One region of the Peptoniphilus sp. BV3AC2 genome, then DNA from elsewhere that is predicted to be linked to it. Evidence: riboswitches for the same ligand, from Rfam matches in the RefSeq annotation. Region 1 holds a riboswitch; the other holds the start of a gene.
What was found. Region 1 has a riboswitch for FMN ahead of ribD (bifunctional diaminohydroxyphosphoribosylaminopyrimidine deaminase/5-amino-6-(5-phosphoribosylamino)uracil reductase RibD). Riboswitches for the same ligand answer to the same signal wherever they lie in the genome.
Positions count from the first base shown of each region.

Region 2: linked by a shared signal. The riboswitch ahead of HMPREF1252_RS02890 (ECF transporter S component) and the one ahead of ribD (bifunctional diaminohydroxyphosphoribosylaminopyrimidine deaminase/5-amino-6-(5-phosphoribosylamino)uracil reductase RibD) in region 1 are both predicted to bind FMN.

Region 1 covers NZ_AWXD01000007.1:260,583-265,960, reverse strand. The annotation lists gene rplL (50S ribosomal protein L7/L12) at 1-60, opposite strand, end outside; gene rplJ (50S ribosomal protein L10) at 116-652, opposite strand; ribosomal protein L10 leader region at 662-791, opposite strand; gene HMPREF1252_RS01915 (aspartate ammonia-lyase) at 881-2,305, opposite strand; FMN riboswitch at 2,442-2,553, shown strand; gene ribD (bifunctional diaminohydroxyphosphoribosylaminopyrimidine deaminase/5-amino-6-(5-phosphoribosylamino)uracil reductase RibD) at 2,606-3,712, shown strand; gene HMPREF1252_RS01905 (riboflavin synthase) at 3,717-4,352, shown strand; gene HMPREF1252_RS01900 (bifunctional 3,4-dihydroxy-2-butanone-4-phosphate synthase/GTP cyclohydrolase II) at 4,363-5,378, shown strand, end outside.
Region 2 covers NZ_AWXD01000008.1:219,293-224,670, reverse strand. The annotation lists gene HMPREF1252_RS02910 (ABC transporter ATP-binding protein) at 1-976, opposite strand, end outside; gene HMPREF1252_RS02905 (DUF3787 domain-containing protein) at 1,060-1,278, shown strand; gene HMPREF1252_RS02900 (glutathione S-transferase N-terminal domain-containing protein) at 1,336-1,572, opposite strand; gene HMPREF1252_RS02895 (phosphatase PAP2 family protein) at 1,687-2,202, opposite strand; FMN riboswitch at 2,339-2,450, shown strand; gene HMPREF1252_RS02890 (ECF transporter S component) at 2,495-3,100, shown strand; gene HMPREF1252_RS02885 (50S ribosomal protein L25) at 3,256-3,885, opposite strand; gene mnmA (tRNA 2-thiouridine(34) synthase MnmA) at 3,900-4,967, opposite strand; gene HMPREF1252_RS02875 (DegV family protein) at 4,964-5,378, opposite strand, start outside.

The DNA of each region.
Region 1 (5,378 bases):
AAGCTCGATAACTGTAAGTGTTTTGATTTCTTCAATAAGTGCTTGTACTTTTTCTGACATTATATTTCCTCCTAAATGTTTTTAAAATATTTTTTAATCTTTTTTATTTGAAGCATTAAGCTGCTTCTTGTTCTTTCTTTTCAGCAATAGCATTTAATACCACTGCTAGTCCTCTTATTGTACCGCTTAGTACATTTGCTAATCCTTGGATTGGTGCGTTTAATCCACCAAGTACTTGTGCAATAAGAACTTCTCTTGATGGAAGTTTTGCTAGAGATTCAATCATATCAGTTGATATAACTTTACCATCTAGTATACCTGATTTAATTTCTAAAGCTTCATGGTCTTTTGCAAATTCAGATGCGATCTTAGCAGCTGGTACTGCGTCTGCCATTGAGAATGCAATAGAAGATGGTCCTTTTAAAATTTCGTCTAATCCTTCGTATCCAAGCTCAGTAAATGCTCTCTTCATCAAAGTATTCTTGTATACTTTGTAATCAACTTGTTCTGCTCTGAATTTATCTCTTAACTCAGTAACTTCTCCTACGTTAAGTCCGTGGTAGTTCATAAGAACGATACTCTTAGCAGCTTCAATTTTTTCTTTAATTTCATCTACTTGGGCTTGTTTTTGGCTTAGTACTTGTTCTCTCACTCTTTCACCCCCAAAATAAAAAAATCTCACTAAAGCCGTGAGACGTAAATCCGATCATTAAAAAAATAATGTTTTTCGAACCTCGGCAGGATATTTAAGCTGTTGCACCTGCTGTCTTTGGCTTTAACATAGATATTATATATTGTGAAAATAGTAATGTCAAGATATTTTTTGAGTTTTATGTAAAAAGACCCTAGTTTTTAAAACTTAGGGTCTAAAATTTTATTTTTATTTATTATGTTTTTGTTTGATTAAATATTCTGCAGCAATACCTGGTTTAGTCATTGCTTGTGGATCGAATATTTCATTTATTTCTTCTTCTGTCAAAAGCTTTCTATCTAAAATAAGCTTTCTAATTGGAGTTCCAGTTCTTAGAGATTCTTTTGCAATATCTGCTGATACTTGGTATCCGATATGTGGAACGAATGCTGTTATTGTTCCTACAGAAGTTTCAAGATCCTTCTTAAGCACTTCTAGGTTTGGTTTTATATCTACTATACAATTATCAACTAGAGTTTCTACTCCGTGAGTTATAAATTCTATAGATTCATATAGTGAATAGAAAAGCACTGGTTCAAATGCGTTTAGTTCAAGTTGTCCACCTTCAGCACACATTGAAATAGTAACGTCGTTTCCGATTACTTTGAATGCTACTTGGTTTACAACTTCTGGGATTACAGGGTTTACCTTACCAGGCATGATGGAAGATCCATTTTGCTTTGGAGGTAGAATAATATCTGCAATCATGGTCTTTGGACCAGATCCCATAAGTCTTAAGTCGTTTGAAATTTTTGAAAGGTTCACTGCACAGGTCTTAAGGGCTGAAGAAAGTTCTACTAGTCCATCTAGGTTGTGAGTTCCGTCGATTAGGTCTGGAGCTTGTTCTAGATCGTATCCTGTAAGTTTTGAAATTTCTGGTACGATCATATCGAAGTAGTTTCTATCTACGTTTATACCAGTACCTATTGCAGATCCACCCATGTTAAGTACTTTGATTGCGTGTGAAGCGTGTTCAATTCTATTGATGTCACGTCTTATTACTGATGCGTAAGCGTGGAATTCTTGTCCAAGAGTCATAGGAACTGCGTCTTGAAGTTGAGTTCTACCCATTTTTAGGATGGTTGAGAATTCATCAGATTTATTCATAAGTGCATTATAAAGTCTATTTAGTTCCTTTATTGCATCTTGAATTAAATCTAGAGCTCCTAGTTTACCTGCTGATGGATATACGTCGTTTGTACTTTGTCCCATGTTTACATGGTCGTTTGGATGTACATGTTCGTAAGTTCCTAGTCCGCCGCCAAGGTGTTCGTTAGCGATATTTGCGATAACTTCGTTTGCATTCATGTTTGCAGAAGTTCCTGCACCACCTTGAACCATATCTGTTAAGAATTCTTCTAAATATTTACCAGCTAGGATTTCGTCGCATGCATAAACTATTGCCTTGCAAACATCATCGCTTAGGATTCCACATTTATTATTTACAATTGCACAGGCTTTCTTAACTAGAGCAAGGTTTTTAACCATTGCTGGATGTAGAGTTTTACCAGATATTTGAAAGTTTTCAGCTCCTCTTAGAGATTGAACTCCGTAGTAAGCCTCAACTGGTACTTGTTTGTCTCCGACACTATCATGTTCGATTCTATATTTCATTTTTTTCACCTCAAGTAAATTATAGCACAATATTTTTTTAGGGATAAAGTTTTCATAAATATAAAAAAAATATTTTTGATATTTTAATTGACAAAATTTCATTAACTGGTATCATTGAATTAGAACTAAATATATTTTATGTCTTCAGGGCGGGGCGCAATTCCCCACCGGCGGTAAAGTCCGCGAGCGCAAGCTGAATTGGTGAAATTCCAATACCGACAGTATAGTCTGGATGAAAGAAGAGATTTTTTTGTGTACTAGAACCCTGAAATGGGTTCTTTTTTTATTTTAGGAGAAGAAATGAAAAACTTAGACGATAGATATTTCATGAGTAGGGCGATAGAGCTTGCAAAAAATGGTATCGGTGCCACAAAGACAAACCCCCTTGTCGGATGTGTCATCGTAAGCAATGGAAAAATAATTGGTGTGGGTTATCACAAAGTATTCGGATCTTGCCACGCAGAGGTAAATGCGATAAATGATGCAAAGACAAAAGGAGAAAATTTAGATGGTGCCACCCTATATGTAAATCTAGAGCCCTGCTCCCACTATGGAAAGACTCCTCCCTGTGCAGATAGAATCATAGAGGAGAGGATCACAAGAGTTGTCATTGGAAACTGTGATCCATTTGAAAAAGTATCTGGAAGAGGAATAGAAAGATTAAGAAATGCAGGTATCGAAGTTGAAGTAGGAATTCTAAAAGAGGAATGCGAAAAACTAAACGAAAGATACTTTACCTATATAAAAAATAATAGACCATTTGTAGTTTTAAAATCTGGGATGACAATTGATGGAAAGATTGCGACGAGAACTTATGAATCCCAGTGGATAACTTCAGAAGAATCTAGAAAATTCTCCCACGAGCTAAGGGGAATGTGCGACGCGATTATGGTTGGAATAAACACTGTTTTAAAGGATGATCCCACATTAAATGTAAGAGCTGGAAGGTATCCACATAGTCCAGCTAGAATAATCGTTGATTCAAGACTTAGAATCTCACCATCGGCAAAAGTTTTGTCTAAGGATCTTGAAAATATAGCAATAATTGCCACAACAGAAAATTGCAACAGAGAAAAATTTGAAATCCTATCCAAGATGGAAAATGTAAATGTAGTAATCGTAAAAGAAAAAAATAAAATGGTTGATCTAAGAGATCTTATGGATAAATTAAAAATATTTAACATCTCTTCCATACTTTTGGAAGGTGGAGGAAGCTTAAATGCATCGATGCTAAGAGAAAAATTGGTAGATAAATTTTATTTCTTCATCGCTCCCAAGATCATCGGATCAGACGGAATCTCGGCAATTGGAAGTATGGGAATCGAAAAATTAGACGAAGCAATAGATTTAAAAGATGTAGAAGTTACTAAAATTGCAACTGACATACTCATAAAAGGAAGGATGTGATCGTATTTTTACAGGAATAATTGAAGAGCAAGGAAGATTAAATAGCATAAGAAAAGAAAAAGATCTCTATACTTTAAATATTTCGGCGAAGGTTGTACTTGAAGGAACAAAACTTGGGGATTCAATAGCAACTGATGGGGTTTGCCTCACCGTTACAAAACTTGGAGGAGATTATTTTGAAGCAGAAGCCATGCTTGAAACTATAAATAATACCACTTTTAAAGAATTAAAAGGCGGAGAGATTTTGAATTTGGAAAGGGCGTTAAGTCCAACTAAAAGGCTCGACGGTCACATAGTTCAAGGCCATGTGGACGGAGTGGGAAAAATTATAAATACTACCCACAACTCAAACGAAATAGTCTATAAAATTTCTGCCGAGGAGGATGTACTTAAGTACGTGGTCAACAAAGGTTCGATAGCCTTAGACGGAATAAGTCTCACAGTTTCAAAGGTAGATAGGAACTCTTTAGAAGTTTCCATAATCCCAACCACAATAAGAGAGACCAATCTAAAGGATAAAAAACTTGGAGACAGTATAAATATCGAAACGGATATCATCGGAAGGTATGTCTATAAATTTTTAAATAAAGAAGAAAAAAATAGCATTGATTTGGAATTTTTAAGAGAAAACGGATTTTAAGGAGAAGAAAATGAAAGTTAACACCATCGAAGAAATCGTAGAAGCGCTAAAGAATAAGGAAATCATCATCGTTACAGATGATCCTTCAAGAGAAAACGAAGGGGACATGATTATGGCTGCACAGTTTGCCACAGGAGAAGCGATAAACACCATGGCATCTCTTGCAAAGGGTTTAATTTGCATGCCAATGTCAAAAGAATACGCAATGAAACTTGACTTACCTCAAATGGTTGTGGAAAACACAGACAATCACGAAACAGCATTTACAGTTTCAGTGGACCATGTGGACACCACCACGGGAATCTCCGCCTACGAAAGAGCCCTAACTGCAGTTAAACTTACCGAAGAAGATGCAAAACCGGAAGATTTTAGACGCCCAGGTCATATGTTTCCATTAGTTGCAAAGGAAAATGGAATGTTCGTAAGAGAGGGACACACAGAAGCTACAGTGGATCTTTTAAAGATTGCTGGACTTAAAGAAGTGGGAATCTGCTGCGAAATCATGGCTGACGATGGACACATGATGCGAGGAGAAGAAATATTTGCCCTTGCAAAAAAATTAAACATGAAGATAACCACCACAGAAGAACTTATAAAATATAGAAAGAGACATGAAAAGATAGTTAAAGAGATTGCAGTGGCAGATCTTCCTACCAAGTTTGGAAAGTTTAGAGCCCACGCATATATAGATACTGTAACAGGAGAACATCACATAGCTTTAGTAAAAGGCGAAATCGGAGATGGAATGGATGTGCTCTGCAGAGTCCATTCAGAATGTTTGACTGGAGACTGCTTCGGATCATCTCGTTGCGACTGTGGAAACCAACTTCACATGGCAATGAAGAGAATCGACGAAGAGGGAAGAGGAATCCTTCTTTACATGAGACAGGAAGGAAGAGGAATCGGTCTTGTAAATAAGATTCGTGCCTACGCCCTTCAAGATCAAGGAATGGATACTGTGGAAGCGAACCTTGCCCTAGGATTTCCAGAAGATGCGAGGGACTATGCAACTGGAGCACAAATCCT
Region 2 (5,378 bases), on a different contig from region 1:
CTTTTTTCTTGGATTCGCCTGAAACTAGGCTTACTTCTTTGTCTAGCACTTCTATGATTCTATCTGCAGAGTTACGAGATAGAATTATCTGACTTATTACCATTGCAAAGATCATAAGAGAGATTTGGATTTGGAATGAATAGGTAACAAGACTCATAAGTTGTCCTGTGGTTAAGCTACCTCCCACCACGAATTTCGAGCCGACCCAGGAGATAATAATACAGATGGTGTAGATCGTAAAATTCATAAATGGCATAAGTGACATAAATCTCTTTTGAATGTAAATATATTTTTCGTATAGGAATTTTGAAATCTCTGTAAATCCTTTTATCTGTTCTTCTTCTCGAACAAAGCTCTTAACCACTCTGATTCCAAGTAGATTCTCTGAAACGAAAGTGTTAAGCCTGTCTACGCCTTTAAAAATCTGTCTAAATGTTGGATAGACGGAAATCATGATGTAGGAGACGAATATTCCAATTAGAGGAATGATAAATAAAAAGTATCCAGCCAAATTTCTATTAATTTTAAATGCCATTATGAATGCAAACACAAGCATAATTGGCGAACGAATCGCAATTCTAATACTCATTTGAAAAGACATTTGAATATTTTGAACGTCTGTTGTAAGTCTTGTAACGAGAGAACCTTTTGAAAAAGAATCTATATCCCTAAATGAAAAAGACTGTATCTTTTCATAGAGTGCTTCTCTAAGATTTTTAGAAAGTCCTGCACTCGCCTTGGTTGCAAGGTATCCAGATGTAATACCTGCTCCAAAGGATAGAAGTACATAGATTACTAGTAGGATTCCAGTTTTTATAATTACGTCCCTATCTTTTAAAATAATCCCTTGATCCACGATGATACTCATGGTGTATGGGATGAGTATGTCCATGATAACTTCTAAGGTTACAAAGATTGGACTTAAGAATGCATATATTTTAAAAGATTTGACGTAAGAAAGTATTTTTTTAATCATTTTTCACCTTTTCTAATTTATTTTAGATCAAAATTGGTAATTTATATCCAGAAGGGGTAGAATAATATTAACGGAGGTATAATATGAACAAAGAAGTTAAGAAAGAAACACTTAGTCAAGATTTAGTAGGTAAAACTAAAGCTAACCTTGAACAAATGAACGAAATTAAACATGGAGACAAAGCAGCTTCTGATATCTACGCTAAGAGCGAAGGTAAAGATCCAGAAACTGGAGTTGAAATCCCTACTGAAGAATCTGTTGAAGAAGCTAAAGAATGGGTTGACAACCAAAACCGTATGTAAAATTTAAAATTTACAAAATAAATTAGAGACGAATATTCGTCTCTAATTTTTATTTAATTAATTTAATCTTTCTTTTAAAAATTTGATGATATCCATGGATTCGTACATAGGTTTAGAGTCGATAAATAGACAAGGAACCTGTCCCTTTCCTCCCACTTCTACGAGAGTATCTCTAAACTCTGGATTTGCTACAATATCTTTTAGTTCCACATCGTCGATTTTATTCATTTCCATAAACCTTAGAACCTTTTGGCAATAAGGACAAGATTCTTTATAAAATAATTCTAACTTCATTTAATCACCTCTTAATTTAATTACCCGACTTTAAAAATCGCTAAACAAAGTAAATTTATAAAAATTAATTGTAAGAATCTAAAATTTATAAAATTTATTTCTAAAATTAAATTTTCAATTACTTTTATAAAATTTATTTACAATTTTATTTGAAACATAGGATAGAATCATTCCCATCACTACACCTGCCAACACATCGGAAGGATAGTGGACTGTGAAATAGATGCGAGATACCGAGATAATCGCAGCCACTAAAAAAAATGGAAGACTCTTAAAAACTTTTGTAAAATGGATGGATCCAGCTACTGCAAAAGCCCCATAGGTATGTCCCGATGGAAAAGAAAAATCTGTCGGTGGTTTTATCTTCAAGGGAAGATTTAATCTATCGTAGGGTCTAATTCTTGCGATGGTTGGTTTTAAGATTAAATTTCCAAGAATTCCGCAGAAAATTAGAGAAAGAAGGATTGTCGCTCCAGTCTTTCTAGTTTTTTTAAAGAATAAAAATAAAATTCCAATCAAAATATATAAGAATCCGAAATCGCCAAGATGGGTAAAGAATTTAAAAAAATAATCCAGCGGCACACATTTAATCTCGGACATAAAATTTATAACATTAATATCTAAGTTCATAGTATCACCTCATCGTTATATTATATAGGATAATTAAAAAAATTGTCACTTCGCTATTATAATTGATTTGCGGCAAAATAATAGAACATCTCAATAAAGATTGACAAGCTAAAATAGATAATATAAAATTAGTATAGTTATTCTTCAGGGCAGGGTGGAAGTCCCGACCGGCGGTAAAGTCCGCGAGCGCAAGCTGAACCTGTGTGATTCAGGTACCGACAGTAGAGTCTGGATGATAGAAGAGGCCCCTGAAGCAGTGGGGCATTTTTTATGCCCAAGCAAGGGAGGAATTATGAATAACACAACAAGAAGAGGAATTAAGACAAGAAACATCACAAGGGTGGCAGTTTTATCTGTAATGGCATTTATACTAATGAATATAAAGATGCCACTTGCATTTATCGCACCTGCATTTATGAAGCTAGATATCTCTGATGTACCAGTGCTTTTAGGAGCATTTACCATGGGACCAATCTATGGAGTGATTATTGCAGCGATTAAAAATATTTTAAATATTATAATCACAGGCACAGACACAGGAATGGTAGGAGAGCTTTCAAACTTTATAATCGCATCTGTATACGCGATTACAGCTTCTGTATTCTATAGAAGATATAGAACCTTTAAAGGAGCTATACTTTCACTTATACTTGGTATAGTTCTTATGACTACATCTGCATTTATATCAAACTACTACTTTATATTTCCACTTTACGCAAAGATTATGCCAATGGAAGCAATAGTAGCAATGGGAAGTAAAATAATTCCAAAGGTAACAGATTTATTTACAATGATGGTCTACTGTATAATTCCATTTAACATCATCAAAGGATCTATAACAGCAGTGGTAACAGTCCTACTCTACGAAAGAGTAAGACCAGCACTTAAAGATTCATAAAAAATTAAACTTCGAGAGATCGAAGTTTTTTTACTTTAAATTTAAAGAAATAAAAGCAAGGAAAACAACTCCTTGCTTTTTTAATGTCTTAGTTTTCTAAAAAAGATTTAAATAAAAAATAGCTAGAAATTCTAGCTATCTTTAAATAAATTTTATTATTCTTCTTCTTTTGCTTCAGTTTCAGCTACAGTTGGAACTTCTGCTGATACTTCTTCGTCAGTTTCTTCAAGATTTTCTTCTTGTGGTTCAGATAGAACTGCTACAACTTCTTCTGGATCTACATGGATGTGAATCTTGTCATTTCCTGCGATATCTAGATTAGCAACTGTCATGTTGTCGCCAATTTGCATGTCAACTACATTTACAACTGCTTCTGATGGAAGGTCTCCTGGTAGACATTCAATTTCAACGCTGTCAATAATTTGCATGATAACTGATGGTTGAGCCTTGATGTTGTCTCTTCCTTCTAGAACTACTGGAATAGTAACTCTGATCTTTTGATTCATATCGATTAGGTATGCGTCAAAGTGTAGAATTTGATTCTTAAATGGATGTTTTTGGATTTCTTTGATTAGAAGGTCCTTTTGTGCTCCGTCTAATTCAGCTTTGAAAATGTTTGAAAGACCGTTTACTTCATAAGCCTTTACTAAATCTTTTTCAACTACAGTTACTGAAACTGCTTCTTCTCCCTTTGAGTAAACAACTCCTGGAACAAGTCCTTCTTGTCTAAGTTTGTCTACTTTATTTTTTCCGTGTTGATCTCTTTTTTGTAATTTTAAAATCATAAAATTCCTCCTATTTATTTAATTATACCAGAACCTAGGCATATTTCTCCAGAATAAAACACAGCTATTTGTCCTGGAGTTACACCTTTTAATGGTTTTTCGAGCTTAACTTTAAGTGTTTCGTCGTCTATTTTTGTTACAACCATGCCCACATCGGGAGCACGGTACCTAATCTTTCCTGTACAGTTAAGTGGATAGTCTGGTGTTCCATTTATAAAAAATGGTTCTTCAACATAGAACTCATCTCTATATAATATAGGATTATCCACCCCTTGTGCAACTATTAATTCATTTTTTTCTAAATTTTTATCTGCAACGAAGAATGGTTCTCCAGTTCCAACTCCGCCGATGCCGATTCCTTTTCTCTGTCCAATGGTGTAGTGCATCAGTCCAGAGTGCTCTCCTAGCACGTTTCCAGCCTCATCTACAATCTTTCCTGGTTTTGTAAATAAGAATTTGTCCAAGAATTTATTGAAATCTCTCTCGCCGATAAAACATACTCCGGTGGAATCTTTTTTCTTTGCAGTTGCAAGATTTAATTCTTCTGCGATCTCTCTAACTTTTTCCTTTTTTATATCTCCAATAGGGAAGATAGTTTTTTTAAGAGCTTCTTCTTTAACTCGAGATAGAAAATAAGATTGATCTTTGTTCTCGTCAACCCCGCGAAGCAGGTAGCTATGTCCATTCTCGTGTTTAACTCTAGCGTAATGACCCATGGCTATATAATCTGCACCAAGTTTTAAAGCAAAATCTAAAAATGCTTTAAATTTTATATTTTGGTTGCACATTACGTCGGGATTTGGAGTTCTGCCCTTCTTATATTCGTTTAAGAAATATGTAAAGACAGTGTCCCAATATTCTTTTTCAAAGTTAACAGTGTAGTACTTAATATCCAGTGCGTTTGCTACTTTTACCACATCTAGGTAGTCATCTGTGGCAGTACATTCCTCGTCATTTTCGTCCCAGTTTTTCATAAAGACACCGATGACATTGTAGCCCTGTTCTTTTAATAGATAGGCTGCAACCGATGAATCCACACCGCCGCTTATGCCAAGCACTACGGTTTTCTTTTTATCTGTCAACCTTTCACCCCCTCAAATGTCATTGCAGTCATTCCTATACCTGTATGGACAGCGATGATAGGACTTAATTCTCCAATTTCAATTTGAAGGTTTTCGTCTCTTTTTTCCAAAGCTTCTTTAAGGGCATTTGCACCTTCAAGATTTGCACAATGGAAAATAATAATTTTGTTAGATTTTTCATCTCTATTATTAAAATAGATATCTACTAATTTTTTGTAAGCCGATTTTAATCCTCTTGCCTTGTCGATAGGTTTTAATTTTCCTTCTTCGTCTATTTTAAGGATTGGTTTAATTTTTATTGCAGTCCCTAAGAAGGCTTCTGTTGCAGAGAGTCTACCGCCACGTTTTAGATGCATAAGATCTTCAACGATAAATATGGTAGCTACATTATCTACAAGCTTAGCTAGATCT